Regions from separate parts of the Streptomyces sp. NPDC016459 genome, predicted to be linked through region 4. Evidence: riboswitches for the same ligand, from Rfam matches in the RefSeq annotation. Region 4 holds a riboswitch; each other region holds the start of a gene.

Region 1 (7,419 bases), on a different contig from region 4:
CTCCGCGCCCACCGCCCCCGGCGGGCCGGCACGCGCCCGCGTGGAGACCTCCAACAGGTGCAACCCGCCGTCCGGGCCCTTCAGCCGGATCCTGCGCACCACCGGCCGCCCGTCCGGCCCCGTCGCCTGCCGCGCCGCCGCCCACAGCGCGTACCCGTCCTCCGGATCCAGGAGGGACGTCAACGCCTCGATCGAGCACGGCGAGGTCACCTCCGTGCCCAGGATCTCCAGCAGCCCGGCGTCCATCGTGACCGTGCCCGAGCGCACGTCCCAGTCGAAGGAACCGAAGCGGACCGGCGGCGCGCCCGTCGTGGACAGCTGCACGCACACCGGGTCGCCGGGCCACTCGACCACCGTCCCCCCGCGGACCAGATCGGCCAGCGCCTCACCGAGGCCGAGCGCGCCCCGCGTCATCCGGCCCCGGTCCCGGGCGTCCACCGCGACCCCGGGGGTCGGCGCCCGCAGTGCCATGAGGACCCCGAACCGCTCACGGCCCGCGACGACCGGGGCGTACAGCGAGGCGAAGGGGAACGGAAGGCTCGCCACCAGCTGGGGGAACCTCCGCATCGCCTCCTCGACGTCGGCGAGGTGGACGGACTGGCCCGAGCGATGCACCTCGGCCACCGGAAACGGGCGGTTCTCGTGCATCCGCCACCACGGACGGAACAAGGGCCCCGGCAGTCCCACCAGGACCGCGAGCTTCAGCAGCCCCGTCGTTCCGGAACGCAGGTACACCCCGCCCGCGTAGCCGCCGACCTCCTCGACGGTCCGGAGCGCGGCCTCCGCGAGCGCCCAGGTCAGCGCGCCCGAAGCAGGCCCGTCCGGGGCTGCTGTCCCGGACGGACGCCCGGTTGCGCCGACCGGGCCGGGGCCGGACGTGCCGTGCGAAGTCACACAGTCAGCATGCCCCCGACCGGAAACGCCCTGCATCCCGAGCCAGGCCTTCCTCCCTGCACCCTTGACCGCGCGCGCCCGTCCCGTCACACTCAGTAGTCGACCGTGCCCGCAGTCGCGCGGCGCGCCACCCACCATCTCGCGCTCAGGGGGCACGATGACGGACCGCGTTCTTCCGTACGACGTACAGGGCGACGGCCCTCGGCGCGCCCTCGTGCTGCACAACTGGTTCGGCGACCGCACCAGCTTCGCCCCGCTCCGCGCCCACCTCCAGGACGCCGCCCACTCCTACGCGTTCGTCGACTGCCGCGGCTACGGCGAGGCGCTCGACCGCGCCGGCGCCTACACGATGGAGGAGGTCGCCGCCGACGCCCTCGCGGTCGCCGACGACCTCGGCTGGGACTCCTTCTCCGTCATCGGTCACTCGATGGGTGGCAAGGCGGCACAGCTGATGCTGCTCGACGCCCCCGACCGCGTCCGCTCGATCGTGGGCATCTCGCCGGTGTCGGCTGCCGGGTTCCCCCTGGACGGCGAGACCTGGGAGCTGTTCGCCGGAGCCGCCGAGGACCCGGCGAACCGGCGTGCGATCATCGACACCACCACCGGCGGCCGCTACGACGACGCCTGGCTGAGCACCCTCGTCGAACGCTCCGTCGGACGGTCCTCCGCGACCGCCTTCCGCGCCTACCTGGACTCCTGGTCCCGCACCGACTTCCACGAGCGCGTCCGCGACAACCCCACCCCCGTCCTGCTCGTCGTCGGCGCCCACGACCCCGCGCTCGGCAGCGAGGCGATGGAGGCCACCTGGCTGCGCTGGTACCCGAACGCGCGCCTCGAAGTCCTCAAGGACGCCGGCCACTACGCGCCCGAGGAGACCCCGCAGGCCCTCGCCGAGGCCATCGAGGCCTTCCTCGCCGCCTGACGGGCCCCTCGCCGCCGACCCGGCCGCCGTCGCCGACGCGTCTACCCTGGAGACACGGGCAGGGGGACGGGCATTCCGCTCGTCCCGGGCCGGAGCCGCGCAGGCGGAAAGGCGGCGGCCATGTACTTCAGCGACCGGATCGACGCGGGCCGGCAGCTCGCCACCCGACTCGGCCATCTCAAGGGCCTGGACGTCGTGGTGCTCGGTCTCCCGCGCGGTGGTGTGCCGGTGGCCGCCGAGGTCGCCGACGCCCTCGACGCGCCGCTCGACATCTGTCTCGTACGGAAGCTGGGACTGCCCCGCCAGCCGGAACTCGCGATGGGCGCGCTCGGCGAGGGTGGTGTCCGGGTGGTCAACGAGCGGGTGATGCGCGAGACCGGCGCGGACGCGCGCGATCTCGCGGCCGTGGAGCGGCGCGAGCTCGCCGAGCTCGACCGGCGGGCCACGCGCTACCGGGGCAGCAGGCCCTCCGTGCCGCTCGAAGGGCGGACGGTCCTCGTCGTCGACGACGGTCTCGCGACCGGCGCCACGGCCCTGGCGGCCTGCCGGGTGGTACGCGCCAGGGGCGCCGCCCGGATCGTCCTCGCGGTCCCGGTCGCCCCGCCGGGCTGGACGGCCCGGCTCGGCGGTGAGGCCGACGAGACCCTCAGCGTCCACACTCCGGAGCTGTTCTACGCGATCGGACAGTTCTACCGGGACTTCACGCAGACCCCCGACGCCGAGGTCATCGCCTGCCTGGACCGGAACCGGGCCACGCGCGGCCCGGTGGTCCACGAGACGGACGTACGCGTCCCGGTCACCGGAGCCACGCTCACCGGACGGCTCGCGGTGCCCGAGGAGGCCGCCGGCATCGTCCTGTTCGCCCACGGGAGCGGCAGCGGCCGGCGCAGCCCCCGTAACCGCGCGGTCGCGGCGGCGCTCAACCGGGCGGGTCTCGGAACGCTCCTCTTCGACCTCCTCACCGAGGCGGAGGCGGGCGACCGGGCCCGTGTCTTCGACACCCCGCTGCTCGCGGGCCGGCTTGCCGACGCCACGGAGTGGCTCACCGCTCGGCCCGGCAGCGGCGGCCTCCCGCTCGGCTACTTCGGGGCGAGCACGGGAGCGGCCGCCGCCCTGTGGGCGGCGGCCGCTCCCGCGTCCTCCGTGGCCGCCGTCGTCTCACGCGGTGGCCGCCCCGACCTCGCGGCCGATCACCTGGCCCAGGTCAGGGCTCCGACGCTGCTCATCGTGGGAGGCGGGGACGCGCTCGTCCTCGACCTCAACCGACGGGCCGGGGCCCGGCTGCGGTGCGAGAACCGGCTGGCCGTCGTGGCCGGGGCCACTCATCTGTTCGAGGAGCCGGGTGCCCTGGAGGAGGTGGCGGAGCTCGCCGCCGCCTGGTTCACCCGGCACTTCCGGGATCAGTAGGGTCCGTTGACGTTGTCGATGGAGCCGTAACGGTCGGCCGCGTAGTTGCAGGCGGCGGTGATGTTGGCGACCGGGTCGTAGAGGTCCGTCGACGTGCCCGGTACGTGGTAGGCGTCGAAGGTCGGCTGGATCACCTGGAGGAGGCCCTTCGAGGGGGTTCCGGCCACGGCGTTGGAGTCCCAGTTGTTGATCGCCCGGGGGTTGCCGGACGACTCGCGCATGATGTTGCGCAGGATTCCGTCGTAGGAACCGGGGATGCCGCGCTGGGCCATGATGTCCAGCGACTCCCGGATCCAGCCGTCGAGGTTGTTCGTGTACTGGACGGCGGCGGCCGGGGCGGCCTTGACGGGAGCGGCGGCGGGAGCGGCCTGCGCCGCGGAGGCGCCCGTGGCCTTCGCGACGGCCGGGGCGGCCGCGCGGCGCTCGGAGCGGCTCGCCCGATCGGTCGAACCGGTCTTCTTCTGCGCGGCGGTGGTCTTCGCGGAATCCCGACCGAGCGTCAGTTCAAGGCCCGGACGGATAAGTGACGGATTGTCACCCACCGCGCTCCGGTTGATCTTATAAAGAGTCTTCCAGCCGCCCTGAATTCCCTTCTTCTGGGCGATCAGGGAAAGCGAGTCACCGCTGACGACCGTATAGGTGCGGGCTGCGGCGGGGGCGCCGGGAGCCTTGGCCGCGGCCGGTGCGGCGGCGTGAGCGACGAGGGCGGCGGCGGGGCGGGCGGCCAGGTCCGGGGCTCCGGAGACGGGCGCGGCGCCGGATGTGGCGGGGGTGATCAGCGGGAGAGCCAGGGCGGCCCCACCCGTTCCGACCAGGGCGAGTCCACGCGAAACAGCGTGGCGTCGGGGGCGGCGGTGCTTACCGTGTGCAGGCATGGGGGTTTCCTCTCCGGCGCCTGCGGGGTGAGCTGTCGGGTTCGGACTGGAGATGTCCGGCCGCGCGCACGCGGCTTCACCCCGAGCCGATCCGGAATCCGGGTCGGCGTATTCGTGGGTCCCCCGCTCCTGCCGTCGGGTGAAAGTGAGGTATTTCGAGCGGTGGCAGGATTCGGCGATCCGCTCGAATGGAGGTGACCGTAGGCCAGTAATGCTGAAAAGGACAAGGGGAGTGGTGGTGCGTTCCCGGTGAAAGGATCACGGAATTCACCGAATTCAAGATCACCCGTTCTTCCGGACCGCCGAACTCCCTTGCGGGGCCCGCCTCGCGTCGGCTCGCGAGGCGGGGGAGTGCCCGGGGAAGTGAGTCGCGTCACCAGGGATCTATTGTCCGAATATGCTCCTTAATTCTGCTTATGGGGAAATTCTCCGGAAAGGGGGTGTCGATCGAAGGGGCGCTCAAGGGCATAACACGCAAAGCCGACATTCGTCGTGAAGGATGGTGCCCCCGACCGAGGAGCCGCACGGATGTCCCCCTCCGCCGCCCTGATCGACCCCGACACCCTCGACCGCGAGGCCGCCGCCCTCTACGAGAGCGCCACCTGGCAGCGGATCGTCACGGACTGGACCGCCTCCCCGTCGCCCGCGGACCCATCCGTGCCCACGCCCGGCACCGCGCCGGACCCCGAGAGATGGCGGGCTCTGCTCACCCTGCCGGTGGACCGCCTCGTCGCCGACGCGCTCGACGCACTGCCGCCGCCCCTCCCCGTCGAACGCCGGCTCCCCGGCCGGATCGGCGCCCTGCTGCCCGACCGGCTGCACGCCTGGCGCCGAATCGGCCAGCCCGAACTGCGCCCCTCGGTCCACCTCGGCTACGCGCGCCTCGTCCTGACGGAATGGGGCTGGCAGAACGCCCCGTACAGACTGCGGGACGCGCGAGGAGCCCGATGCGTCTGCGGCGCCCTGCTCGCAGCGCACCGCCTCGGCTACGGCGGTGAGACCACGATGAACGAGGCAGCCGCCTGGATCATGGCCGAACTGCGGTCACGGGGATGGCGGGAGCTGATCGGGCCCTGGAACCGGGCACCCGGCCGTACCGCCGCCGACGCCCTCGCCCTCCTCGACGCCGCGATCCACCGCGCCGCGCACGCCGGCCGCTGACCGCTACCCGCCGTACGGCCGAGGGGCGACCGCGGGATCGCCGCCCCGTCCCGTCCGCTCACACCTGCCGGAGCGCCGTGAGGAGCCCCTGTACGGCGGGCAGGCTGAGCGAGGACTCCCGCACCGCCGCGTGGATCGCGCGGACCGGCTCCGGACCCCGGACCTTGCGGACGACCACGTTCGGGTGGCGGCTGCCCAGGCCCATCAGGGGGATCAGGCTGACACCGAGACCGGCCGCGACGAAGCCCTGCGCGGTGGCGTACTCCTCGCACTCCACCGCGATGGCCGGGGTGAACCCGGCCGCCGCGCATGCGTCCATGACCGCGTCGAGGCACGGGCCGGGGCGCTCGCTGCCGACCCAGGGTTCGGCGGCCAGCTCGGCCAGGTCCACGGCGGTGCGGCGGACGGCGAGCGGGTGGCCCTTGGGCAGCACGGCCCGGTAGGGGTCGTCGAGCAGATGGACGAGCCGGAGCCCGTCGCCCGGCGTGCCGGGGCCACCGCTCCGGGGACGTACGACCAGGGTGAGGTCCGCGTCCTCGTCGGGAGCGCCGTCGGCGATCCTCAACTCGACGCGTACGCGCGGGTGTTCGACGCGGAAACGGGCCAGGGCGGGCGCGACGAGATCCGCGCCGGCCGTCGCGAAGTAGCGGACCGAGATGTGGCCGGTACGGCCCGCCCGCAGATCGGCGAGCGCGGTCTCGGCCTCCGCGACCTGACGGGCGATGACGGCGGCGTGCTCGGTGAGCAGCCGCCCGGCGGCGGTCGGCCGCACGCCCCGGCCGAACCGTTCGAGCAGCGCGATACCGGCCTCCTTCTCCAGGACACCGATCTGCTGACTCACGGCGGAGGGCGTGTAACCCAGGTGCGCGGCGGCGGCGGTGACGGAACCACTGCTCACCACGGCCCGGAGCACCTGCAGACGTCTCACATCCAGCATGTAGCACAGCTTAACGCTGGATACACGAACCATCGCTTGTCCTGTTGGATGGGGTGAAGGACCGTGAGGACATGACATCGGCGATACGCATGGGCGTGCTGGCCCTGCTCTGGGGCTCGGGCTTCCTCTGGATCAAGATCTCCCTCAACGAGGGCCTCACCCCGGGATGGATCACCTTCGTCCGCTGCCTGCTCGGCGCGGCGGTGCTCCTCGCGCTCGCCTACGGGGCGGGACAGCGGCTGCCCCGGGACCGGGCCACCTGGGGGCGGCTCGTCGTCGCCGCCTTCTTCTGCAACGCGCTGCCGTTCCTGCTCTTCTCGATCGGCGAGCAGACCGTGGACAGCGGGGTCGCGGGCGTCCTCAACGCCACCACTCCACTCTGGTCACTCGTCATCGGCCTTGCCCTGCGCACCGAGGGCCCCCTGCGCGCCGCCCGGTCGGCCGGCCTCGTGCTCGGCTTCGCCGGCGTCCTGCTGATCTTCGCGCCCTGGAGCCACGGCTCCGGCTTGATGAGCTGGGGCGCCCTCGCGCTCCTCGGCGCCTCCGCCAGCTACGCCGTGGCCTTCGCGTACATGGCCCGCCACCTCACCGGTCGGCGCACCGCGCCTCTGGCGCTGTCCGCCGCGCAACTCCTCACGGCGACCGGCCTGAGCACGCCCGCCCTCGCGGTCGGCGGGTCGGCGACGGTGACCTGGGCGGGGATCCTCGCCGTCGTCGTCCTCGGGATCTTCGCCACCGGCCTCACGTTCCACCTGAACTACCGGATGATCGCCGACGAGGGCCCGACCGCCGCCGCCACGGTCGGCTACCTGCTGCCGGTGGTCTCCGTGACCCTCGGCGCGCTGGTCCTCGGCGAGCCGCTGACGGCACGGGTGGTGGCGGGCATGGCGGTCGTCCTGGTGGGGGTGGCCCTGACGAGGGCGGGGACAGGACCGGCCCGGAAGCCCCGAGCGGCGGACGCCTCCGGGCCGCCCTTGCCCGCTCGCTCCTAGTCGGTCCGCTCGACGACGAAGACGGGGATCTCCCGCTCGGTCTTGCGCTGGTAGTCCGCGTAGTCGGGGAACGCGGCGACGGCCCGCTCCCACCAGGCCCGGTGTTCCTCGCCCGTGACCAGACGGGCCTTCATATCCCACGCGCGCGTGCCGTCGCGGAGTTCCACGAGCGGCGAGGCGACGAGGTTGTGGTACCAGACAGGGTGCTTCACCGCCCCGCCGTTCGAGGCC
Region 2 (7,419 bases), on a different contig from region 4:
GGCGACGGCCTCGCGGAGGGAGGCCGCGAGGACCTCGCCGTCGCCGAACTCGGTGGCCCCGTTCTCGCCGACCCAGGGGATCGCGTTCACGACGACCGCGTCGGAGGTCTCGTCCGCGAGCGCCGCCGCCAGCGCGTCCCGGAAGTCCGCCGGATCCGCCGCCGTCGTCAGGTCCAGCGGCCGCAGCGGGCGCAGTCCCTCCGTCAGGCAGGCGTCGTACGTGAGGAGGCCGAGGGACTCGGAGTTGCCGAGGATCGCGACCCGGGGCCCGGCGGGAAGGGGCTGGGCGGCCAGGAGCAGACCGGCGTCGACGAGCTCGGTGACGGTGTCGACGCGGATGACCCCGGCCTGGCGGAGCAGAGCGGAGACCGTGGCGTGCGGGATGCGGGTGACGGGCACCCGGTGGCCGGGCGGGGCGCTGCCGCTGTGCCGGGCGCCCTTGACGACGACGACCGGCTTGACGGCGGCGGTGCGACGGGCCAGCCGGGTGAACTTGCGGGGGTTGCCGATCGACTCCAGATAGAGGAGGACGACGTCGGTTCCGGGGTCGTCGTACCAGTGCTGGAGGAAGTCGTTGCCGGAGACGTCGGCGCGGTTGCCCGCCGAGATGAAGGAGGAGAGACCCGCCCCCCGCCGGTGCAGTCCGGCGAGGAGGGCGATGCCGATCGCGCCGGACTGGGTGAAGAGCCCGATGCGCCCCGCGGCCGGCATCTGCGGTGCGAGGGAGGCGTTGAGCCGGACGTCGTCCGCGGTGGTGATGATCCCGAAGGCGTTGGGGCCGATGATCCGCATCCCGTAGGAGCGTGCCTGCCGTACGAGCTGCCGCTGCCGTTCGCGGCCGTCCGCCCCGCTCTCCGCGTATCCGGCGGAGAGGACGACCAGGCCCCGTACGCCGTGCTCGCCGCAGTCCGCGACGGCCTCCGGCACCCGTTCGGCGGGGACCGCGACGATCGCGAGGTCGACGGGTTCCCCGATGGCGCCGACGGACGGGTAGGCGAGGACACCGTCGAGCTCCGACGCCTCGCCGGAGGGGAGCGCGGCGTTGACCGCGTACACGCGTCCGGTGAAGTCGGCTCCGAGGAGGTTGCGGAGGACGGTGCGGCCGACGCCGCCGGGGGCGCGCCCGGCTCCGACGACGGCGACGGACCGGGGGGTGAGGAGGCGCTGTACGGAGCGTGCCTCGGCCCGCTGCTCCCGTGCGCGCTGGACGGCGAGGGACCGGTCGGTGGGTTCGAGGTCGAGATGGAGCCGGACGGAGCCGTCCTCGAAGCTGCGCTTCTGGGTGTAGCCCGCGTCCGTGAAGACCTTGATCATCTTGGTGTTGGCGGGCAGGACCTCGGCGGCGAAGCGCCGGATGTTCCGTTCGCGCGCGACCGCCGCGATGTGTTCGAGCAGGGCGGAGGCGACACCGCGTCCCTGATGGGCGTCCTGCACGAGGAAGGCGACCTCGGCCTCGTCGGCCGGCGCGGAGGCGGGCAGTCCGCGGTCGTCGATGCGGTCGTAGCGCACGGTGGCGATGAACTCGCCGCCCACCGTCGCCGCGAGCCCGACCCGGTCCACGAAGTCGTGATGGGTGAAGCGGTGGACGTCCTTGGCGGAGAGCCGCGGGTAGGGGGCGAAGAAGCGGTAGTACTTCGACTCGTCCGAGACCTGCTCGTAGAAGCTGACGAGGCGGTCGGCGTCGTCGGTGGTGATGGGCCTGATGCGCGCGGTGCCGCCGTCGCGGAGCACCACGTCCGCTTCCCAGTGGTCGGGGTAGTCGTGGTCCGGTGGTTCAGGACGCGCCTGTGGTGCCGGGTGTTCGGCCGCTTCCGACTGCTCCGACGCGCTCTGCATGGGGCCAGCCTACGGCCGCGACACGGCCGTGGCACCGCTCGCGCGGAGGGTGTGCGCCGTGCAAGGTAGGGGCACGCCGTGCAAGGTGGCAGCACGCCGGGCGCGGCAGGAGCGGGCCGGAAGGCGGTCCGATCCGGGCCGGAGGTCGGCGTGGAGCACCGGGCGTCCCGTGAGAGACTGGTCTAGACAACCGCTAAGACTTGAAGGGCAACACCATGGCTGAGCGCCGCGTCAACGTCGGCTGGGCCGAGGGCCTGCACGCCCGCCCCGCGTCCATCTTCGTCCGTGCCGCCACGGCTTCCGGCGTTCCGGTGACGATCGCCAAGTCCGACGGCACCCCGGTGAACGCCGCCTCCATGCTCGCGGTGCTCGGCCTGGGCGCGCAGGGGGGCGAGGAGATCGTCCTCGCTTCGGAGGCCGAGGGCGCCGAGGCCGCTCTGGACCGTCTGGCGAAGCTGGTCGCCGAGGGTCTCGACGAGCTCCCCGAGACCGTCTGAGCCGGGTCGACCTTCTCGTACGGCGAAAGGCCGTGGCTGCCGGAATTCCGGCGGCCACGGCCTTTTACATTTCCCCCCGAGCGACTTCGGGCAGCACGGGACCAGCCCGCCGAATTCGCATTCTTTGTATACGGTGTGCGCGTTAAGTCCGGGCGCTCGCCGTGTTGACGACATGTTGCGAAACCCTCACACGGCCGCGCGTCGGCCTTTTGAGGCGGTGCAGCGGCTGCGAGCGCTCCGCGTGCAGCGCGGTCAGCGCCCGCGCCCGCTCGGCGTCACCGCGCGCGAGGGCGTCCACGATCGCGCCGCGCTCGGCCCAGGCCTCCACCGGCTGCGCGGGCTCCTCGACCGCGTACATCCAGGCGATCTTGTGGCGCAGCTGGGTCAGCAGCGCCGTGAGGGCCGGGCTGCCGGAGGCCTGCGCCAGCGTCTCGTGGAACCAGCCGCCGAGCGAGCGCAGATCCTCGCCCTGGCCGCGCCTGGCCCGCTCCTGCCCCAGCCTGACCAGGCCCCGCAGCACCTTGAGGTGGGCCTCGGTGCGCCGCTGGGCGGCTCGTGCGGCGCCCAGGGGTTCGAGCAGCGCCCGCATGTCGAGCAGGTCGGCCGCCTCCTGCTCGGTGGGCTCGGCGACATGCGCGCCCGCATGGCGTCGGGTGACGACGAAGCCCTCGGACTCCAAGGTGCGCAGGGCCTCGCGGACCGGGACCCGGGAGACCCCGTACCGACGGGCGAGCTGTTCCTCGGTCAGCCGGCTGCCCCGCTCGAAGACGCCGGAGACGATGTCGTCCCGGATCGCCGTGCATACCGAGTGCGCGGGAATGCGCATGTCCGACCTCCGCCTTGGTCTGCGCGAGACAATTCTTGAGGCGCCTGTTCTGCGCCCGATCTGCGACTCTATTGCAGCGCGCCGGAATTTCCGATGCCCCAGCGGAATATGGAAGCCTTTTGACCGACGAAAAGCCCCGGCTCAGCACGAGCCGGGGCTTTTGCGACGCGACGCGGACCGGCCCTCGGGGGGCCGCGGTGCGGTCGGGGGGGTACGGGGTGCGGTGACGGGGGCGCGGCGGCGCCGTGCGTCAGACGCTGACGCCTCGGGCCCGGAGGTAGGCGACCGGGTTGATGTCGGAGCCGTACTCGGAGCTCGTACGCGCCTCGAAGTGCAGGTGCGGGCCGGTCGAGTTGCCGGTCGAGCCGGAGATGCCTATCTGCTGGCCCGGTTCGACGCTCTGGCCGACGTAGACGCCGATGGAGGAGAGGTGACCGTACTGGGTGTACGTGCCGTCGTTCATCCGGATGACGATGTTGTTGCCGTACGCGCCGCCCCAGCCGGCCTCGACGACGGTCCCGGAGCCGACGGAGACGACGCTGCTGCCGTAGCCGGCGTGGAAGTCGACGCCGGAGTGGCTCCCGGAGGACCAGAGCGAGCCGCCGGTCTGGTAACCGGTGGACACGTACGAGCCGGCGACGGGGAGCTGGAAGGAGTTCAGACGGCGGCGCTCGGCCTCACGGGCGGCGCGCTCCTCCGCCTCACGGATCTCCTTTGCGCGGGCCTCCGCCTTGCGCTTCGCCTCGGCTTCGGCCTTCGCCTTCGCGGCGGCCTCGAAGGCCTCCTGCTCCTGGGCGGCGGCCTGGGCGTTGATCCGGTCCACGAGGGAGTCCTCGGTGATCACCTTGGTGAGCCCGGTGTCCTCGACGGAGCGGTTGTCCGCGTCGGCGGCGAGTGCCGGGGAGGCGAGGGTTCCGATGACGCCGGTGGTGGCGAGTGTCGCGGCGCCGGCGAAGCCCAGGCTGCGGCGCGCCATCCGGCTCGAACCACGATGCTTCCCGGTGGCACGGGTGAACGCCATGTAGTGGCTGATCCTTTCCTTCCCTCTCGCCTACCGGGTTAGCTGACGGGTTCGGAGCAGGAAGGTCTCCTACGAGCCCCTCCGTACGAGACGAAGGCGCCCGATTCACCCCAGGGACTACGTGTGGGTCCCCGGCTCCCCAGGCTCGCGCCTGACGGGGACTCGGCGATGACTGTCCGGTTGCCGCGGGTGCGGCGGGTGCAACTGCCGAACAGACGCACCGACGCTATGCGGATCGTCTTTCAATCACCAACCGGACCGGCCTGTTTGTAAGACATGCCACAGAGCAAACGATCACCCTTGCTGCCAATACGGACAAAGGGGAGGGCTCCGACGACATCGTTCGTCGGAGCCCTCCCCGTGCCCCTTTTCTCAGGAGCCGGTCGGAACCGGTCCGGACAGGGGCCGGGAGCCGGAATCAGCCCGTCACGACGGTGACTTCACCGATGCCCAGCGCGCGCACCGGGTCCGCGATCTGCGCCGCGTCACCCACGAGCACCGTGACGAGCCGGTCCACCGGGAAGGCGCTGACCACGGCCGCTGTCGCCTCGACCGTGCCCGTCTCGGCCAGGCGCGCGTACAACTGGGCCTGGTAGTCGTCCGGAAGGTGCTGCTCGACCTGGTCGGCGAGCGTCCCGGCGACCGAGGCGGCCGTCTCGTACTTGAGCGGGGCGACCCCGACCAGGTTCTGCACGGCCGTCTCGCGCTCGGCGTCGGTCAGGCCCTCGGCGGCCAGCGTCCGCAGCACCTTCCACAGGTCGTCGAGCGCCGGGCCCGTGTTGGGCGTGTCGACGGAACCGCTGATGGCGAGCATCGCGGCTCCGTTCCCCTGACTGTCGGAGCGGAGCACCTGCGCGAAGGCGCGCACCCCGTAGGTGTAGCCCTTCTCCTCGCGCAGCACCCGGTCGAGTCGCGAGGTGAGGGTGCCGCCGAGGCAGTACGTGCCCAGGACCTGGGCCGACCAGACGCGGTCGTGCCGGTCGGGACCGATGCGGCCGATCAGCAACTGGGTCTGGACGGCGCCGGGTCGGTCCACGATGACGACCCGTCCGGTGTCGTCGGCGGTGATCGGCGGCATCGGGAGCGGTTCGGCCGGCTCGCCGGTCCAGGCGCCCAGGGTCTCGGCGAGGACCTTGTCCAGGTCGACGCCGGTCAGGTCGCCGACGACCACGGCGGTGGCCGTGGCGGGCCGGACGTACGCCTCGTAGAAGGCGCGGACCGCGGCCGCGTCGATCGCCTCGACGGTCTCCTCGGTGCCCTGGCGCGGCCGGGACATCCGCGACTCGGCCGGGAAGAGCTCCTTGGAGAGCTGCTTGGCGGCGCGACGGGCGGGACTGGCCGTCTCGTGCGGGATCTCGTCGAGACGGTTGCGCACCAGGCGCTCGATCTCGGTGTCCAGGAACGCCGGGGCGATCAGGGCCTCGGAGAGCAGCGCGAGGGCCTTGGGCAGCCGGGAGACGGGGACCTCCAGGGAGACCCGTACGCCCGGGTGGTCGGCGTGCGCGTCGAGCGTGGCGCCGCAGCGCTCCAGCTCGGCCGCGAACTCCTCGGCGCTGCGCCGGTCGGTTCCCTCGGAGAGCGCGCGGGCCATGATGGTGGCGACACCGTCGAGACCGGCGGGCTCGGCGTCCAGCGGGGCCGGCAGGAAGAGCTCCACGGCCACGACCTGCTGGCCGGGGCGGTGGCTGGTCAGCAGCGTCAGGCCGTTGTCCAGCTTGCCGCGGTCCGGGGCGGGGAAGGCCCAGGGCCTGGCGACGCCGGGCGTCGGCTGGGGGTGGAAGTCCATGCTCGTCAAGGACACGGCTGCGTCGGTCACTGGTCCGCTCCCTCTGCGTCGTCATCGCCGTCGGCGTGGTCGCTCTGCCCGGTCGCCAGGGGCTCGTAGACGAGCACCGCGCGGTTGTCGGGGCGCAGCGCGGCCGCGGCGGCCGCCCGCACCTCGTCCGCGGTGATGTCCAGGACCCGGTCGACGGCCGTGAGGGCGAGCTGCGGGTCGCCGAACAGCACGGCGTAACGGCACAGTTCGTCGGCACGGCCGGCGACGGTGCCGAGGCGGTCGAGCCATTCGCGCTCCAACTGGGCCTGCGCGCGCTCCATCTCCTCCGGCGTGGGGCCCTCGGCGGCGAACCGGGCGAGCTCCTCGTCGACGGCCGCCTCGATCTGGGGGACCTCGACGCCCCCGGAGGTCTTGACGTCCAGCCAGCCGAGCGATGGCGCTCCGGCGAGCCGCAGCAGGCCGAAGCCGGCGGCGACGGCCGTACGGTCGCGGCGGACCAGACGGTTGTGCAGACGGGACGACTCGCCACCGCCGAGCACCGTCAGGGCCAGGTCGGCGGCGTCGCACTCGCGCGTGCCGTCGTGGGGCAGCCGGTAGGCGGCCATCAGCGCGCGGGCCGGGACCTCCTCCTCGACGACCTCGCGCAGCTGCTCGCCGATGACCTCGGGCAGGTCGCCGGAGCGCGGTTCGGGCTTGCCGTCGTGGCCGGGGATGGAGCCGAAGTACTTCTCGACCCAGGCGAGGGTCTCCTCCGGGTCGATGTCGCCGACGATCGACAGCACCGCGTTGTTCGGGGCGTAGTACGTGCGGAAGAAGTTCCGCGCGTCCTCCAGGGTGGCCGCGTCCAGGTCGGCCATGGAGCCGATCGGCGTGTGGTGGTAGGGGTGGCCCTCCGGGTAGGCGAGGGCGGTCAGCTTCTCGAACGCCGTGCCGTACGGCACGTTGTCGTAGCGCTGGCGGCGCTCGTTCTTGACGACGTCCCGCTGGTTCTCCATGGACTCGTCGTCCAGGGCGGCGAGCAGCGAGCCCATGCGGTCGGCCTCCAACCAGAGAGCGAGCTCCAGCTGGTGCGTGGGCATGGTCTCGAAGTAGTTGGTGCGCTCGAAGCTCGTCGTGCCGTTGAGCGAGCCGCCCGCACCCTGCACCAGCTCGAAGTGCCCGTTGCCGTGGACCTGCTTCGAGCCCTGGAACATCAGGTGCTCGAAGAGGTGGGCGAGGCCCGTGCGGCCCGGGACCTCGTGCCGTGAGCCGACGTCGTACCAGAGGCAGACCGCGGCGACCGGGGTCAGGTGGTCCTCCGAGAGCACCACGCGCAGGCCGTTCGCCAACCGGTGCTCGGTCGCTGTGAGGCCGCCGGAGCCGGCCTCGGCCGTGGCCGTGTGACCCATGGGCATGTACGTCCCTTCGATCGCGATGTGAAAAGGTCCTGCCACTGTATGCAAGCGCGCCGACACCTGACGAA
Region 3 (7,419 bases), on a different contig from region 4:
GATCGTCGACGGCTGCCGACTCGCACGCGCGGAGACGGCCGTCGTCCCGCACACCGACCCCGAAGCCGTACGCAAGACCCTCGACGCGCACCCGGGGCGGCGCGCCCTGGTCGTCAGCGACTCCGTGTTCTCCGTCGACGGCGACAAGGCCCCGCTGCCGGAGCTCGCCGCCGCCTGCCGCGCCCACGGCGCCGGGCTCGTCGTGGACGACGCCCACGGCCTCGGCGTCCTCGGCGAGGGGGGCAGGGGCGCCCTCCACGAGGCCGGGCTCGCGGGCGACGAGGACGTCGTGGCCACGCTGACCCTGTCCAAGTCCCTCGGCAGCCAGGGCGGCGCCGTCCTCGGCCCCGCCCGGGTGATCGAGCACCTGGTGAACGTGGCCCGCACCTTCATCTTCGACACCGGACTCGCCCCGGCCGCCGTGGGCGGCGCACTGGCGAGCCTGCGGCTGCTCGGGGCCGAGCCGGGCCTCGCCGGGCGGTCCCGCACCGTCGCCACCACGTTGCACGGCCTGCTCACCGGGGCGGGCCTCACGGCGGCCCGGCCCGACGCGGCCGTGGTGTCGGTGCGCGCCCCCTCCCCGGAGACGGCGCTGCGCTGGGCGGCGGACTGTCGTGAGCAGGGTCTCGGGGTGGGCTGCTTCCGGCCCCCTTCCGTGCCCGACGGCATCTCGCGACTGCGCCTCACGGCCCGCGCGGATCTGACGGACGCGCAGATCGAGCGCGCGGTCGAGACGATCCTGAGGACCGCACCCGTGGCCGCGCGGGAGTGATCGGGGGGTGACACCGGGCCGGGACCGCGGCCCGGCGGCGGGGGCCAAGGGCGTGTCCGGTCACCAGAGTTCACCGCTTCGGGCGACAGATGGGGACATATCTTGGTGGAACGCCGCCCGGCGCGGCACGATCGGTGGCAATCTGACGCGAAGCGCGATCCGGGGCAGCCGCCCCGGCGGGAAAGGGACAGCGTCGCCATGGCAGACCACCAGGAAGCATCCGTCACGCTGCCGAGCGACCCCGCCTCGGTCCCCACAGCCCGGCGGTACGTCGCGGACGTCCTCACCGACTGGGGACTGGACGGCGCCGCGGACATCGCGGACTCGATCCGTCTGATCGTCTCCGAGCTGGCCACCAACGCCGTCCTGCACACCCTCGGCCAGTCACCCACCTTCACGGTGGAGGTCCGGCTGGAGCGCGAGGAACGGCTCCACATCGGGATCACCGACAGCCACCCCCGCCGGCCCCGTCGCCTCCCGGCGGCGGTCCAGCAGGACAACGGCCGGGGCATGGTCATCGTCCGTGTCCTGGCGGCACAGGCGGGCGGCCGTCTCTCGGTCACACCGACCGAGGACGGCGGGAAGACGGTCTGGATCACGATCCCGTGGACCGCGGCCCCCCTGGCGAGTCACCAGGGCCTGATCCACACGTGATGCCCCAGGGCGTCCAGGGCCGGTCCGCCGGAGCAGAGGGTGCGGCGGCGCCACCGCACCCCCCCAGGACGGACCGTCAACCCCGTCGCGTCACCGGACGCGGCCGTAGTAGACCTTCGACGACCAGATCTTGTCGAGCTTCACCCAGGAGCCGGTCTTGGGCGAGTGCCAGATCCTGCCGCTGCCGGCGTAGATGCCCACGTGGTACACCCTCCCGCCGGAGTGGAAGAAGACCAGGTCCCCCTTCTGCCTGGTGGAGGCGGAGACGTGCCGAGTCTTGTTGTACTGCTGCTGCGCGGTACGTGGCAGCGACTTGCCCGCCTTCTTGTACGCGTAGAGCGTCAGACCGGAGCAGTCGAACCTTGAGGGCCCGGCGCTCCCGTACCGGTAGGGAGCCCCCTTCTTGGCGGCGGCGATGCTCAGTGCCTTGTTCGCGTGCGTGGTGGCTGCCTGGGCCTCCGACGCCGCTCCGGGTGCGAGCAGCGTGCCGCCGACGGCGGCGAGGGTGAGAGCCGAGACGGCTCCGGCCCGGGACAGCAGGGACGGGACGTGCATCTGCGCAGTCATGCGCAACCCTTCGTCAGCCGCCTGTGAAGGATGACCTGTCGGGTTCGGGCAGGCGAAGATGCCCGGCCGCTGGCGCGGCTTCACCCCAAGGGACGGCCCCGCTGTCGGAACAGCGCGTACGCCCCGCAAAAATCGGGTCCTCCACTCCTGCCGATCCAATCCTGTCGACCAGACGTCCGGGACAGCGGCAGGACTCGGCGTCCGCCCGGACCGCCCCGCCGCGGCGGCGGGGGCTTGTCGTCGACAGGGATCTTGACCCATATCCGGGGTGAAATCCGAGCTGAAACAGCGATATGTGAGGCTACTCACGACTGATCCGTTCGGGTGGACAGGACGCTTTCGTGATCTCCGTAGGTGCGGCCAACGAGCCCCGCACCAGGGGTGGAACGCCCCGTTCCGCCAAATGTGTACACCTGCCCCGCAACTCGCCCGGGTTATTTATCGACTCGTCGACTACGCCGAACGAGGGGGTGTTTCTGCGCCACATGTGGGCCGTACGGACCTGGACACGACACGACGGAATGTCAACTTTCCCGTGGCTCCCTGCCGGTGACCCGACCTGTTCTGCGCTCCCCGTCCAGCACCCGCAGCACACGCGCCAAATTGTCCGCGTGGACCTCACTCTCGCCCCGCGCGTGCATGAGCGTCAGGGCCTCGCGCAGTGCCTCGGCCCGGCCCACCAGGGCCTGTGCCGCCCGTGATGCCCCATAGGTGTGCGTACCTCGGGACGGATGGAACTCCCGAGCAGGTCGACGACTCGGCGAACGCCCCGGCCACCAGGGCGCGGAGGCGGAGCAGTTCGCGCGCGTGGAGGCCGAGGTCGCTCGGCTGCCCCCGCAGGGGCTCGACGAGGGCGGGCTGGCGGAGCGTGTTCCGGGCGCCGGGGAGCATCAGCCGCTTGCCCGGGGTGCCGGCGGCGAGCAGGAGTGCGGCGGTGGAAACCGCCTGACCCGGACAGGTGGTCTCCACGTCGCAGTGGAGCGAGCGCATCGTGTCGTGGATCGCGGTCGTCGCGGTGATCGAGCCGGCCCGGGGAGCGCAGGTAGAGCGAGACGTCCTGTCGCGGTGCCGCGTGGTCCAGATACAGGATCCGGGCGATGACGTCGCCGGCCGAGGTCTCGTCGATCGGTGTGGCGAGGAAGACGATCCGGGACGCGAGGAGCCTGGAGTAGGGGTCGAGGGTGTCTGCGCCGCTGACCTGGAGGGACTCGAATCGGCCGAGGGCCCGCCGGCGAGCAGGTGGTCAGCTCGGTCTTCACCTTCCACCGGCTCGACTCCGCTTCCGGCGAACAGGACCGCTTCGGTCTCGCCGCACGCCACCGCGAGCCCGGCGCCTCGTAGAGGCGGGCGCGGATCCACGGCAGACGGGCCGGCGCCGGCCCCGGCCGACCGGACGATCATGGAAACGCAAAGCCGCAGTTAACGAGCCGGAAAAACTTCCGCCCTAACGTGCATGTCTGACCGCGTGCCGCGTCTCGGCAGCTCGACAGTGTGGTGACGGTCGATAGGGTCCGCAGCTGTCCGGGTGTGTCCCGGTCGACGACTGTGAGGTGGAAGAGTGCAACTGAGCCCGCACGAACAGGAACGCCTGCTCATCCATGTGGCGGCGGACGTGGCCGAGAAGCGCCGGGCCAGGGGAGTGCGGCTCAATCACCCCGAGGCCGTCGCGCTCCTCACCTCCCACATCCTCGAAGGCGCCCGCGACGGCCGTACCGTCGCCGAGCTGATGGCCTCCGGGCGCACCGTCCTCACCCGCGAGGACGTCATGGACGGCATCCCCGAGATGATCCACGACGTCCAGGTCGAGGCCACCTTCCCCGACGGCACGAAGCTCGTCACCGTCCACGACCCCATCGTCTGAGCGGGCCGCCGATGATCCCCGGAGAGATCCTGTACGCGGACGGCCCCGTCACCCTCAACGAGGGGCGACCCGTCACCCGCCTGACCGTGCTCAACGCCGCCGACCGGCCCGTCCAGGTCGGCTCCCACTACCACTTCGCCGAGGTCAACCCCGGTCTGGAGTTCGACCGGTCCGCCGCGCACGGACGACGACTCCACATCGCCGCCGGCACCGCCGTCCGCTTCGAACCCGGCATCCCGGTCGAGGTCGAACTCGTCCCCCTGGCAGGCCGCCGGATCGTGCCCGGCCTGCGCGGCGAGACGGCAGGCCCCCTCGACACCACCGACCTCACCGCACAGCACCAGGACGGCGACCATGCCTGACCTCCACCGCGCCGTGTACGCCGACCTGTTCGGCCCCACCACCGGCGACCGCGTCCGGCTCGCCGACACCGACCTCCTCGTCGAGATCGAGGAGGACCGCAGCGGCGGCCCCGGCCGCGCCGGCGACGAGGCCGTCTTCGGCGGCGGCAAGGTCATCCGCGAGTCCATGGGCCAGGCCCGCACCACCCGCGCCGAGGGCGCCCCCGACACCGTGATCACCGGCGCCGTCGTCATCGACCACTGGGGCGTCGTCAAGGCCGACATCGGCATCAGGGACGGCCGTATCACCGCCCTCGGCAAGGCCGGCAACCCCGACACCATGGACGGCGTCCACCCCGACCTCGTGATCGGCCCCGAGACCGAGATCATCGTCGGCAACGGCAGGATCGTCACCGCGGGCGCCGTCGACGCCCACGTCCACTTCATCTCGCCCACCGTCGTCGAGCAGGCCCTCGCCACCGGCGTCACCACCCTGGTCGGCGGCGGCACCGGACCGGCCGAGGGCACCAAGGCGACCACGGTCACGCCCGGCCCCTGGCACACGGCCCGGATGTTCGAGGCCCTGGACACCTTCCCCGTCAACATCGGCCTGCTCGGCAAGGGCAACACGATGTCCCGGGAGGCCATGCACTCCCAACTCCGGGGCGGCGCCCTCGGATTCAAGATCCACGAGGACTGGGGTGCGACCCCGGCCGTCATCGACGCCTGCCTGTCCGTCTGCGAGGAGACCGGCGCCCAGCTCGCCATCCACACCGACACCCTGAACGAAGCCGGTTTCGTCGGCGACACCCTCGCCGCCATCGCCGGGCGCACCGTCCACGCGTACCACACCGAGGGCGCCGGAGGCGGGCACGCCCCCGACATCATCACGGTCGTCTCCGAGCCGTACGTCCTGCCCAGCTCCACCAACCCGACCCGGCCGCACACCGTCAACACCATCGAGGAACACCTCGACATGCTGATGGTCTGCCACCACCTCAACCCGGCCGTCCCCGAGGACCTCGCCTTCGCGGAGTCCCGCATCCGGCCCTCCACCATCGCCGCCGAGGACGTCCTCCACGACCTGGGCGCGATCTCGATCATCTCCTCCGACTCCCAGGCCATGGGCCGGATCGGCGAGGTGATCATGCGCACCTGGCAGACCGCCCACGTCATGAAGAAGCGCCGCGGCGCCCTGCCCGGGGACGGCCGCGCCGACAACCACCGGGTGCGCCGCTACGTCGCCAAGTACACGATCAACCCGGCCGTCGCCCAGGGCATGGACCACCTCATCGGCTCGGTCGAGCCCGGCAAGCTCGCCGATCTGGTCCTCTGGGAGCCCGCCTTCTTCGGCGTCAAACCGCTCGTCGTCGTCAAGGGCGGCCAGATCGCGTACGCGCAGATGGGCGACGCCAACGCCTCCATCCCCACCCCCCAGCCGATCCTGCCCCGCCCGATGTTCGGCGCGCTCGGCAGGGCCGCGGCGGCCGGCTCGGTCAACTTCGTCGCCCGGGCGGCCATCGAGGACGACCTGCCGCGCAGGCTCGGTCTCCACAAGGAGTTCACCCCCATCGGCTCCACCCGGCGGGTCACCAAGGCCGACATGCGCGAGAACGACGCCCTGCCCCGGGTCGAGGTCGACGCCGACACCTTCACGGTGACCATCGACGGCGAAGCGGTCGAGCCCGCGCCCGCGGCGGAACTGCCCATGGCCCAGCGCTACTTCCTCTTCTGACGGCGCGCGCCTCCATGACACGCTCCGCACTCCTCGTCCTCGCCGACGGACGCTTCCCCGCCGGTGGGCACGCCCACTCCGGCGGCGCCGAGGCCGCCGTCAGGGCCGGCCGCATCAAGGACGCCGCCGGACTCGAGGCCTTCTGCCGGGGCCGGCTGCACACCACGGGCCTCACCTCGGCCGCGCTCGCCGCCGGCGCCGCGTACGGACTCGACCCGGTCGAACTCGACGTGGCGGCCGACGCCCGCACCCCCTCGCCCGCCCTGCGCGCCAGTGCCCGCAGACTCGGCCGCCAGCTGATGCGGGCCGCCCGCGCCACCTGGCCGAGCCCCGCACTCGACGCGCTCGCGACCGCGTTCCCGCGCGGCGCCCACCAGCCCGTCGTCCTCGGCACCACCGCCCTGGCCGCCGGGCTCGGCCCCGAGGACGCCGCCCACTGCGTCGCGTACGAGACGGTCGGCGGCCCCGCCACCGCCGCCGTACGCCTCCTCAGCCTCGACCCGTACCAGGCCACCGCCGTCCTGGCGCGCCTCGCCCCCGAGATGGACGAGGTCGTCGAGCGCGCCACCGCCGCCGCCCGCGAGGGCGTCCACGCGCTGCCCGCCGCCTCCGCCCCCCTCCTCGACCTCACCGCCGAGCAGCACGCGGCCTGGCCCGTCCGCCTCTTCGCCTCGTAGCGCTCCGACAGGAGAACCATGCACCTCGACCACGCCCACACCCACCACGGCGCCGTGTCCGCCGACGCCCACCGCCCCGACGGCACCCGCCGCGCCCTGCGCATCGGACTCGGCGGCCCCGTCGGCTCCGGCAAGACCGCGACCGTCGCCGCCCTCTGCCGGGTCCTGCGCGACACCCACTCCCTCGCCGTCGTCACCAACGACATCTACACCCGCGAGGACGCCGACTTCCTGCTCCGCAACGCCGTCCTGCCGCCCGAGCGCATCCAGGCCGTGGAGACCGGCGCCTGCCCGCACACCGCCATCCGCGACGACATCTCCGCCAACCTGGAAGCCGTCGAGGAACTGGAGGAGGCCGTGGGCCCCCTCGACCTCATCCTCGTCGAGTCCGGCGGCGACAACCTCACCGCCACCTTCTCCAAGGGGCTCGTCGACACCCAGATCTTCGTCATCGACGTGGCCGGCGGCGACGACATCCCGCGCAAGGGCGGCCCCGGCGTCACCACCGCCGACCTCCTCGTCGTCAACAAGACCGACCTCGCCCCCCACGTCGGCTCCGACCTGGAGCGGATGGCCCGCGACGCCGAACAGCAGCGGGGCGAACTGCCCGTGGCCTTCACCTCGTTGCGGGCCGAGAACGGCGTCGCGCCCGTCGCCGACTGGGTCCGCGCCCAGCTCGCGGCATGGACCGCGTGAGCCTGCGGGCCACGGCCCGGATCACCGCCGACGCCGACGGCGGGCTGCCGTTCCTGGTGAGCGAAGGGCCGCTCGCCGTGCGCCGCACCCGGGCGGCCGGTCCGTACACCCGGGTC
Region 4 (7,419 bases):
CGACTACGGGGCGGTGTCCGAGCGGCTCGCCGAGGCCTCCGGGGCCCGCATCCTGTACGGGGCGGAGGTCACCGTGATCGACCGGCGGCCGTGGGGGGTCGCCGTGCGGACGGCGGACGGCCGGGTGGTGCGGGCGCGGGTCCTGGTGAACTGCGCGGGGCTGCACTGCGACCGGATCGCGCTCCTCGCGGGTGACGACCCGGGCATGCGGATCGTCCCCTTCCGGGGCGAGTACTACGAGCTCGCGGACCCCTCGCTGGTGCGGGGTCTGGTCTATCCGGTGCCCGACCCGGCCTTCCCGTTCCTCGGGGTGCACCTGACCCGGGGCATCGACGGCGGAGTCCACATCGGGCCGAACGCGGTCCCGGCGCTGGCGAGGGAGGGGTACGGCTGGTCCGTCGTCCGCCCGCGCGAGCTGGGCGCCACCCTGGCCTGGCCCGGCTCTTGGTCGATCGCGCGCGCGCACTGGCGGTACGGGGCGGGTGAGCTGCACCGGTCGCTGTCGAAGCGGGCGTTCACCGAGGCGGTGCGGCGGCTGCTTCCTGTGGTGGAGGAGTCCGACCTGCGCCGGGCGGCGGCGGGGGTGCGGGCGCAGGCGGTGCTGCGGGACGGGACCCTGGTCGACGACTTCCTGATCCGCGAGGCCGCCCGGACGGTCCACGTGCTGAACGCGCCGTCGCCGGCGGCGACGGCGTCCCTGCCGATCGGCCGGGAGGTGGCGGGCCGGGCGCTGGCCCTGCTGTGACCCGGCCCCGCGCCGGGCCCGGTGGTGGGTGGGGCGCCGTAGAATCGGGGCATTGTGTCTGAGCAGCCTGAGATGACCCCGCACCCCGCCCAGCCCCCCGCCCGACGCGGCAGCCAGAGGTTCGCCCCCGGCGAGGGCCCCCTGCCCGACCCCGCCGGGTCGCATCACGAGCGCCGGATCCGCAGCTTCCAGCCGCGCCGCAGCCGTGTCACCACCGGTCAGGCCGAGGCCATGCTGAAGCGGTGGCCCGACTGGGGTCTCGACATCGACGGCAAGCGGGTCCTCGACCTCGGCGAGATGTTCGGCGGGCTTCCGGTCGTCCTGGAGATCGGCTTCGGCATGGGCGAGGCGACCGCGCAGATGGCCGCCGCCGACCCCGGCACCGGCATCCTCGCCGTCGACGTGCACACGCCCGGCCAGGGCAATCTGCTCGGCCTCGCCGACCGCAACGGTCTGACGAACGTCCGGGTCGCCAACGGCGACGCGATCATCCTGCTCCGCGAGATGCTCACCACGGACTCACTCGACGGCTGCCGGGTCTACTTCCCCGACCCGTGGCCCAAGGCGCGCCACCACAAGCGGCGGCTCATCCAGCCCGAGTTCCTGAGCCTCCTCGCGACCCGGATGAAGCCCGGGGCCGTACTGCACTGCGCCACGGACTGGGAGGAGTACGCCGAGCAGATGCTGGAGGTGCTCTCCGCGCACCCGGACTTCGAGAACACCCTGGCCGACGGCGGTTACGCGCCCCGCCCGGACTTCCGGCCCCTCACCCGCTTCGAGGGCCAGGGCCTGGACAAGGGCCATGTCGTGCACGACCTCCTCTTCCGCCGGAAGTGACCGCGCGGCGCCCTTGATCCGGTAACCCCGTCGCCCGCTGTCGGTGGGGGTCGTTAGGGTCGCTCACGTGTCGAACCCCGCCCCCGCCGACCAGCCGGAGACCGCTCCCGTCCCGCACCGGGACACCGAGGAGCCGGCCTTCCCCGCCGCCGCCGACCGGTCCCAGTGGCGGTACCGGCCGCACCGGGCCTTCTGGCGCAGCCGACTGGTCCGGGCCGTCGCCGTCATCACCGTGCTCGCGATCTGCGCCCTGTTCATCCTGGCCCTCGTCCGCGAGCAGACCGGCACCGAGGGCTTCCTCGTCGGCCTCGGGCTCGCCGTACTTCCCGTACCGCTGCTCATGGCCGCGTTCCGCTGGCTCGACCGGGTCGAGCCGGGGCCGTGGAAGAACCTGCTCTTCGCCTTCGCGTGGGGCGCCTTCGCCGCCGCGCTCGTCGCCATCCTGGCGAACTCCTTCGCGGTCCGCTGGATAGCGACGGCCACCGCGGACCCGGACTCGGCGGACACCCTCGGTGCGACGGTGGTCGCCCCGGTGGTGGAGGAGAGCGCGAAGGCGGCTGCGATCCTGCTGCTGTTCCTCTTCCGCAGAAGGAACTTCGGCGGTCTCGTCGACGGGGTCGTGATCGCCGGTTTCACCGCGACCGGCTTCGCCTTCACCGAGAACATCCTCTACCTCGGCAACGCCTTCGGCGAGGACCAGGAGTTCGGCACCTCCGGTCTCGGCTCGGTGACCGCGGCGACCTTCTTCGTACGGGTCGTCATGTCGCCGTTCGCGCATCCGCTGTTCACCGTGCTCACCGGCATCGGCTTCGGCTTCGCCGCGCTCGCTCCCCGCGGCAAGCGCCTCCGGAAGGTGCTGCTGCCGCTCGCGGGGCTCCTGCTCGCCATGGGCCTGCACGCCGCCTGGAACGGCTCGGCCACCTTCGGCGGCCCCTGGGCCTTCTTCGCGGTGTACGGGGCGCTGATGGTCCCCGTCTTCGGCCTGCTGACCTGGCTCGCGGTGTGGGGCCGGCAGCGGGAGCTGCGCACGATATCCGGAGAGCTCCCGGCGTACGCGGCGGCGGGCTGGCTCTCCCCCGCCGAGCCGCTTGCGCTCTCCTCGATGCGGGCCCGTCAGCTGGCCCGCTCGTTCGCCGCCCGGACGTACGGGCCGTCGGCGGCACGCACGGTGGGCGAGTACGAGTCCTTCGCGACGACCCTGGCGCTGCTCCGGGACCGGGCCAGGCGCGGCACGGCCGGGCCCGACTTCCCGGCCCGCGAGCAGGAGCTGCTGCACCACCTGTGGCAGCGCCGCGAGGTCGCCTCGCCGGCGCTCACGTACGCGGCCAGGGCGACGGGCCGGGTGTGGGCGCCCCCGCAGTACCTGGACTACGACGGCTACAACCCGTACCGGAGCTGAAGGCCCCGCTCCGCCATCCTCAGGGCCCTCGGACCGTCAGGGTCCCCAGACCGTCAGGGGCCCTCGGACCGTCAGGGCCCTCAGACCGTCAGGCCCTTCGAGCGGAGCCACTCCGCCGGGTCGATGCCGGAGCCGCCGGGCGTGTGCACCTCCATGTGGAGGTGCGCGCCGGTGACGTTGCCGGTGGCGCCGACGCGGCCGATCGTCTCGCCGGTGCCCACGGTCTGGCCGACGCCGACCGTCATGGACGACAGGTGGCAGTACCAGACCTCGGTGCCGTCCGCCAGCTCCAGGACGATCCGGTAGCCGTACGAGCCGGACCAGCCCGCCGACTTCACGGTGGCGCCGTGGACCGCCTTGAGCGGGGTGCCGGTGGGGGCGGCGAAGTCGAGGCCCGTGTGGTGGCCGGAGGACCACATCGAGCCGGACTGCATGTAGGTGGCGCTCACGGAGTACGAGGAGAGGGGCATCGAGTAGCTCGCGGCGAGCTGCGCGAGGCGCTCGGCCTCGGCCTTCGCCCTGGCCTCCTCCTCCGCCTTGGCCTTGGCCTCCGCCTCGGCCTTCGCCTTCGCCTCGGCGGCCGCCTTCTCCGCCGCCTCGGCCTTGGCCGCGGCCTCCGCCGCGGCCTTCTCCGCGGCCGCCTTCTCCGCCGCGGCCTTGTCGGCGGCGTCGGCGGACGCCTGCTGCTGCTCGGCCTGCTGGAGGATGCGGGCGCGCAGGGCCTCGCCCGCGTCGGCGGTGCCGGTGGCTGCCGTGGTGGCCTGCTCGGCCGTCGCGCCCCGCTGGTCGTCGAGGGTGGTGTACGTGGCGGCGGTGAGCGGGTTCGGGTTGGAGCGGGGGGCCTCGGCGGCCGCCAGGTCCATGTCCGAGGCCGTGTCGGCGTCCTCGTCCGGGAGGAGGTCGCCGACGCCGGGGAGGTCGTGGGCGTCCGGCAGGTTTAGGTCCGGGAGGTCCGGCAAGGAGATGGCTACGGGCGGCCTCTCCTGGGCGGTGGCGAGGCCGCCGGCGCCGACGGCCGCGATGACACCGACGCCGAGGACGGTGGAGGAGCGGGCGAAGTGGGAACGCTGCTTGACGACCCGGTGCCGGCCGCCGGAGCGGCTCTGGGCACGGAGGGAGTCCTCGGTGGGATTCCACTCGGTGCCGGGCGCGGCGGGACCCGCACCGCCACCGAAGGCGTCGAAGGGTGCCTCGGGTGCGGGGGTGTTGGACGCCACGAAGGGGCGCTCCTTTCCTTCCTTCTCGCCTACCGGGTTAGCTGACGGGTTCGGAGCAGGAAGGTCTCCTACGGGCACGTCGCAGCGATGCGATGAGCCCGATTCACCCCAATTGGTGGTTCCCCGGTTCCCTTTCAGGATTCGGCGCGTGCGCACGGTGCCGCCTCTTGCGGCGGCTGGGACGACCGCGCTGCGTTATCGAACGTTAATAGACAGGGGGTCCCGATTCCAAGCCGTTCCTCTTGATCATTCATGGAATTGGGCGGGAATGGCCCGAGTTGACCGTCCTTCAGCAGAGACCGCCCAAACCCCTGCGATCTGACGTTGTGTCAATTGTTATCGCAGCGATACCTTCCGACTACGACCGGTGACCGGAGCCGCCCGGCGGCACCACCGGCATCGTGCGGCGCCGCTCCGGCTGCCCCGTCGCCGGACGACTCAGGGCGAGCAGCGCCATGTCGTCCGTCGCCCCACCGCCCGTGTGCAGCCGCACGTCGTCCACCAGCGCGTCCAGCAGCTCCTCCGGCCCCGGGAAGATCCGCCCGGCGAGCCGCTCCCCGGGGTCGTAGAAGACACCCGCCGCGTTCCGCGCCTCCGAGAGGCCGTCGGTGTAGAAGAGCAGCGTCGCGCCCGGCGGGTACGGCCGTCCCTCGGCCCGGTCCGGCCACGCCGCCAGATCGCCCATGCCGAGCGGCAGCGCCGGTTCGCTCGGCTCCAGCGTGTCCAGGCGCCCGTCCGCGTGCAGCATCAGCGGCGGGGGGTGCCCGCGATTGACGACCCGTACGAAACCGTCGAAGGTGCCGCTCCCGTCGCCGCGGGGGATCTCGGCGAGGACGGCGGTGGTGAACCCCTCGACGGCGTCGAGCTCGTCCCTGCGGGTGCCCTCTCGGGCCAGCGCCCGCTCCAGGCGCTGCGCCACGCCCTCCAGGCTCCGCTCCTGCTCGGCCGCCTCCCGGAAGGCCCCGATGACGACGGCGACGGCCTCGACCGCCTCCATCCCCTTGCCGCGGACGTCGCCGACCACGAGCCGCACCCCGTAGGGGGTGTCCTGGACGGCGAACAGGTCGCCCCCGATGAACGCGTCCGCCTGCGCCGCCTCGTAGCGGGCCGCGCACTGCATACCCCCGATCCGCTCGGCGGGCGTCGGCAGCACCGCCTTCTGCGCGGTCTCCGCGATGACCCGCGCCGAGGCGAGCCGCTCACCGCTCCTGCGCACGACCCGGCTGATGAGGAGGGCGAGCGCGGCCACGGTGATCACGGTCAGGGTCTCGGTCAGGGTCGGGACCTCGTCGGCGGTGCCGTTGTAGAGGTGCAGCCCGACGGAGGCGAGGACGGCGGCGATGCCGGTCAGGAGCGTCGTGAGGGTGGAGAAGAACGGCGCCGCGATCAGCGGGGCGGCGGAGAAGAGGGGCGCCGCGGTGTACTCGGGCGGTGTCAGCAGGTCGAACACGACCCCGCCGGCGATGACCAGCGGCGGCAGCGCCCGGATGAACCGCCGGGCACGCCCGTACGTGCGGCGGCCCTCACCGCCGCGCCGCTCACCGCCGCCCGCTCCTAGGGGGTGCCCCACCTGTGCTCTCCTGCCCGGTCCGTACCCGGCCGCGGTCGGTACCGCGCCCTACCAGGGTGGCCGCCGCCCCGTCGGGCGGCGACTCCCACGGGGCCGACTGGCGTACGGGGCGGGCGCCCGCTCCCTCAGAGGTTCCGCTCCGCGTAGATCTCCATCGCGTCCCGGACGAGGACCGCGGTCCCCTCACCGTGCTTGTCGTAGTTCGCGGCGAACCGCGGGTCGTCGACGTACATCCGGCCGAGACCGATCACGTACTCCTTGGTCACCGCCGTCGTGTGCGTCAGCCAGGCGACCTGGCGGCGCGCGATCGCCTGCACCTCGTCGCTGTCGGCGGCCAGGCCGTCCCCGAGCGCACGCGCGAAGTCGCGGGCGATGCCGGACTGCTCGTCCATGAACGCCTTCTTCTGCCCGGCGTCCAGCGACCGCCACCAGCGGTCACCCCTCTCGTACGCGTCGCGGCCCCAGCGCTCGGTGACCTCCCCCTCGTACGCCGTGTGGTCGAAACCGTCGAACACTTCGTCGGCCATGAGTTCTTCTCCGTTCTCCGTCTTGTGGAGAGTGGTCCGCACCGACGCGATCTGGCGTCCGATGCGCTCCCGCTCCTGCTCCAGGAGGGCGAGATGGGTGCGAAGGGCGGCGGACGTGTCCCGCTGCCCTGCGAGGACCTCGGCGATGGCGGGCAGCGAGAGCCCGAGCTCGCGCAGCAGCAGGATCCGCTGCAGACGCACGAGCGCCGCCTGGTCGTAGTACCGGTAACCGTTCGCGCCGATCCGGCTCGGTTCCAGCAGTCCGCGCTCTCCGTAGTGCCGGAGGGTGCGGCTGGTGGTACCGGCCTTCTTGGCGACCTCTTGGATCGACCACTCCATACCGAGAACGCTAGATCTTGACGTCGCGTCAAGGTCAAGCGAACGCGGCCGCCGGGTGCCGCGGACACGACGAAGGCCCGGATCCGATGGATATCGGATCCGGGCCTTCGTTGCTACTGAGTAGCGGGGACAGGATTTGAACCTGCGACCTCTGGGTTATGAGCCCAGCGAGCTACCGAGCTGCTCCACCCCGCGTCGGTAAACACGACTGTACGCCATGACCGGGGCGATCACGAAATCGGTTTACGTCGGCAACCGATCGGCAGGCGGTCAGCGGCGGGGCCGGGGGCGGATCGCCGCCGGTGAGCGACGGAGTCAGGGGTGGATGGGGCGCCGGTCAGGGGCGGGGCCGGGGGCGGATCGGCGCCGGTCAGCGGCGGTGGGCACGCGGTCAGCAGCCGCAGTCGTCCGAGTCGATCGGCGCCGTCAGCGGGTCCGCGGCCTTCTCAGCGGGCCCTTCCCAGGTCTCGTACGCAAAGCCCTCCCGCACCCAGTACTCGAAGCCGCCGAGCATCTCCTTCACCTGGAAGCCCAGCTCGGCGAGGGCCAGCGCGGCGCGCGTAGCGCCGTTGCAACCGGGACCCCAGCAGTACGTGACGACCGGCACGGACCGGTCGAGCAGCTGCTCGGCCTGTTCGGCGATGAGCGCGGTCGGCAGGTGGAGCGCGCCGGGGACGTGCCCCTGGTCCCAGGAGGCGGTCGAACGCGAGTCGATCACCACGAAGCCCGGGTCGGTCCCCTCGGCGGCGGCCGTGGCGAGCGCGGAGGCCACGTCGGAGACGTCG

The links. Region 4 has a riboswitch for cyclic di-AMP ahead of ABZ567_RS12520 (M23 family metallopeptidase). Riboswitches for the same ligand answer to the same signal wherever they lie in the genome.
Positions count from the first base shown of each region.
Region 1: linked by a shared signal. The riboswitch ahead of ABZ567_RS18500 (transglycosylase SLT domain-containing protein) and the one ahead of ABZ567_RS12520 (M23 family metallopeptidase) in region 4 are both predicted to bind cyclic di-AMP.
Region 2: linked by a shared signal. The riboswitch ahead of ABZ567_RS15210 (M23 family metallopeptidase) and the one ahead of ABZ567_RS12520 (M23 family metallopeptidase) in region 4 are both predicted to bind cyclic di-AMP.
Region 3: linked by a shared signal. The riboswitch ahead of ABZ567_RS19635 (C40 family peptidase) and the one ahead of ABZ567_RS12520 (M23 family metallopeptidase) in region 4 are both predicted to bind cyclic di-AMP.

Region 1 is NZ_JBEYCR010000006.1:403,592-411,010, forward strand. It holds gene ABZ567_RS18485 (SpoIIE family protein phosphatase) at 1-930, opposite strand, end outside; gene ABZ567_RS18490 (alpha/beta hydrolase) at 1,052-1,816, shown strand; gene ABZ567_RS18495 (alpha/beta family hydrolase) at 1,937-3,223, shown strand; gene ABZ567_RS18500 (transglycosylase SLT domain-containing protein) at 3,217-4,098, opposite strand; cyclic di-AMP (ydaO/yuaA leader) riboswitch at 4,103-4,286, opposite strand; gene ABZ567_RS18505 (hypothetical protein) at 4,627-5,259, shown strand; gene ABZ567_RS18510 (LysR substrate-binding domain-containing protein) at 5,318-6,196, opposite strand; gene ABZ567_RS18515 (DMT family transporter) at 6,268-7,188, shown strand; gene ABZ567_RS18520 (nitroreductase family deazaflavin-dependent oxidoreductase) at 7,185-7,419, opposite strand, start outside.
Region 2 is NZ_JBEYCR010000005.1:109,880-117,298, reverse strand. It holds gene ABZ567_RS15225 (GNAT family N-acetyltransferase) at 1-1,836, opposite strand, end outside; gene ABZ567_RS15220 (HPr family phosphocarrier protein) at 2,052-2,333, shown strand; gene ABZ567_RS15215 (GntR family transcriptional regulator) at 2,476-3,159, opposite strand; gene ABZ567_RS15210 (M23 family metallopeptidase) at 3,410-4,180, opposite strand; cyclic di-AMP (ydaO/yuaA leader) riboswitch at 4,193-4,358, opposite strand; gene ABZ567_RS15205 (pitrilysin family protein) at 4,599-5,996, opposite strand; gene ABZ567_RS15200 (pitrilysin family protein) at 5,993-7,351, opposite strand.
Region 3 is NZ_JBEYCR010000007.1:224,511-231,929, reverse strand. It holds gene ABZ567_RS19645 (8-amino-7-oxononanoate synthase) at 1-772, shown strand, start outside; gene ABZ567_RS19640 (ATP-binding protein) at 971-1,426, shown strand; gene ABZ567_RS19635 (C40 family peptidase) at 1,517-1,993, opposite strand; cyclic di-AMP (ydaO/yuaA leader) riboswitch at 1,997-2,203, opposite strand; partial or broken gene ABZ567_RS19630 (hypothetical protein) at 2,518-2,750, opposite strand; partial or broken gene ABZ567_RS19625 (ATP-dependent Clp protease proteolytic subunit) at 2,774-3,188, opposite strand; gene ABZ567_RS19620 (urease subunit gamma) at 3,552-3,854, shown strand; gene ABZ567_RS19615 (urease subunit beta) at 3,866-4,216, shown strand; gene ABZ567_RS19610 (urease subunit alpha) at 4,209-5,930, shown strand; gene ABZ567_RS19605 (urease accessory UreF family protein) at 5,945-6,607, shown strand; gene ureG (urease accessory protein UreG) at 6,626-7,303, shown strand; gene ABZ567_RS19595 (urease accessory protein UreD) at 7,300-7,419, shown strand, end outside.
Region 4 is NZ_JBEYCR010000004.1:14,373-21,791, forward strand. It holds gene lhgO (L-2-hydroxyglutarate oxidase) at 1-745, shown strand, start outside; gene trmB (tRNA (guanosine(46)-N7)-methyltransferase TrmB) at 818-1,582, shown strand; gene ABZ567_RS12515 (PrsW family intramembrane metalloprotease) at 1,650-2,981, shown strand; gene ABZ567_RS12520 (M23 family metallopeptidase) at 3,062-4,198, opposite strand; cyclic di-AMP (ydaO/yuaA leader) riboswitch at 4,210-4,355, opposite strand; gene ABZ567_RS12525 (PP2C family protein-serine/threonine phosphatase) at 4,557-5,768, opposite strand; gene ABZ567_RS12530 (MerR family transcriptional regulator) at 5,894-6,634, opposite strand; tRNA gene ABZ567_RS12535 (tRNA-Met) at 6,756-6,829, opposite strand; gene ABZ567_RS12540 (rhodanese-like domain-containing protein) at 7,026-7,419, opposite strand, start outside.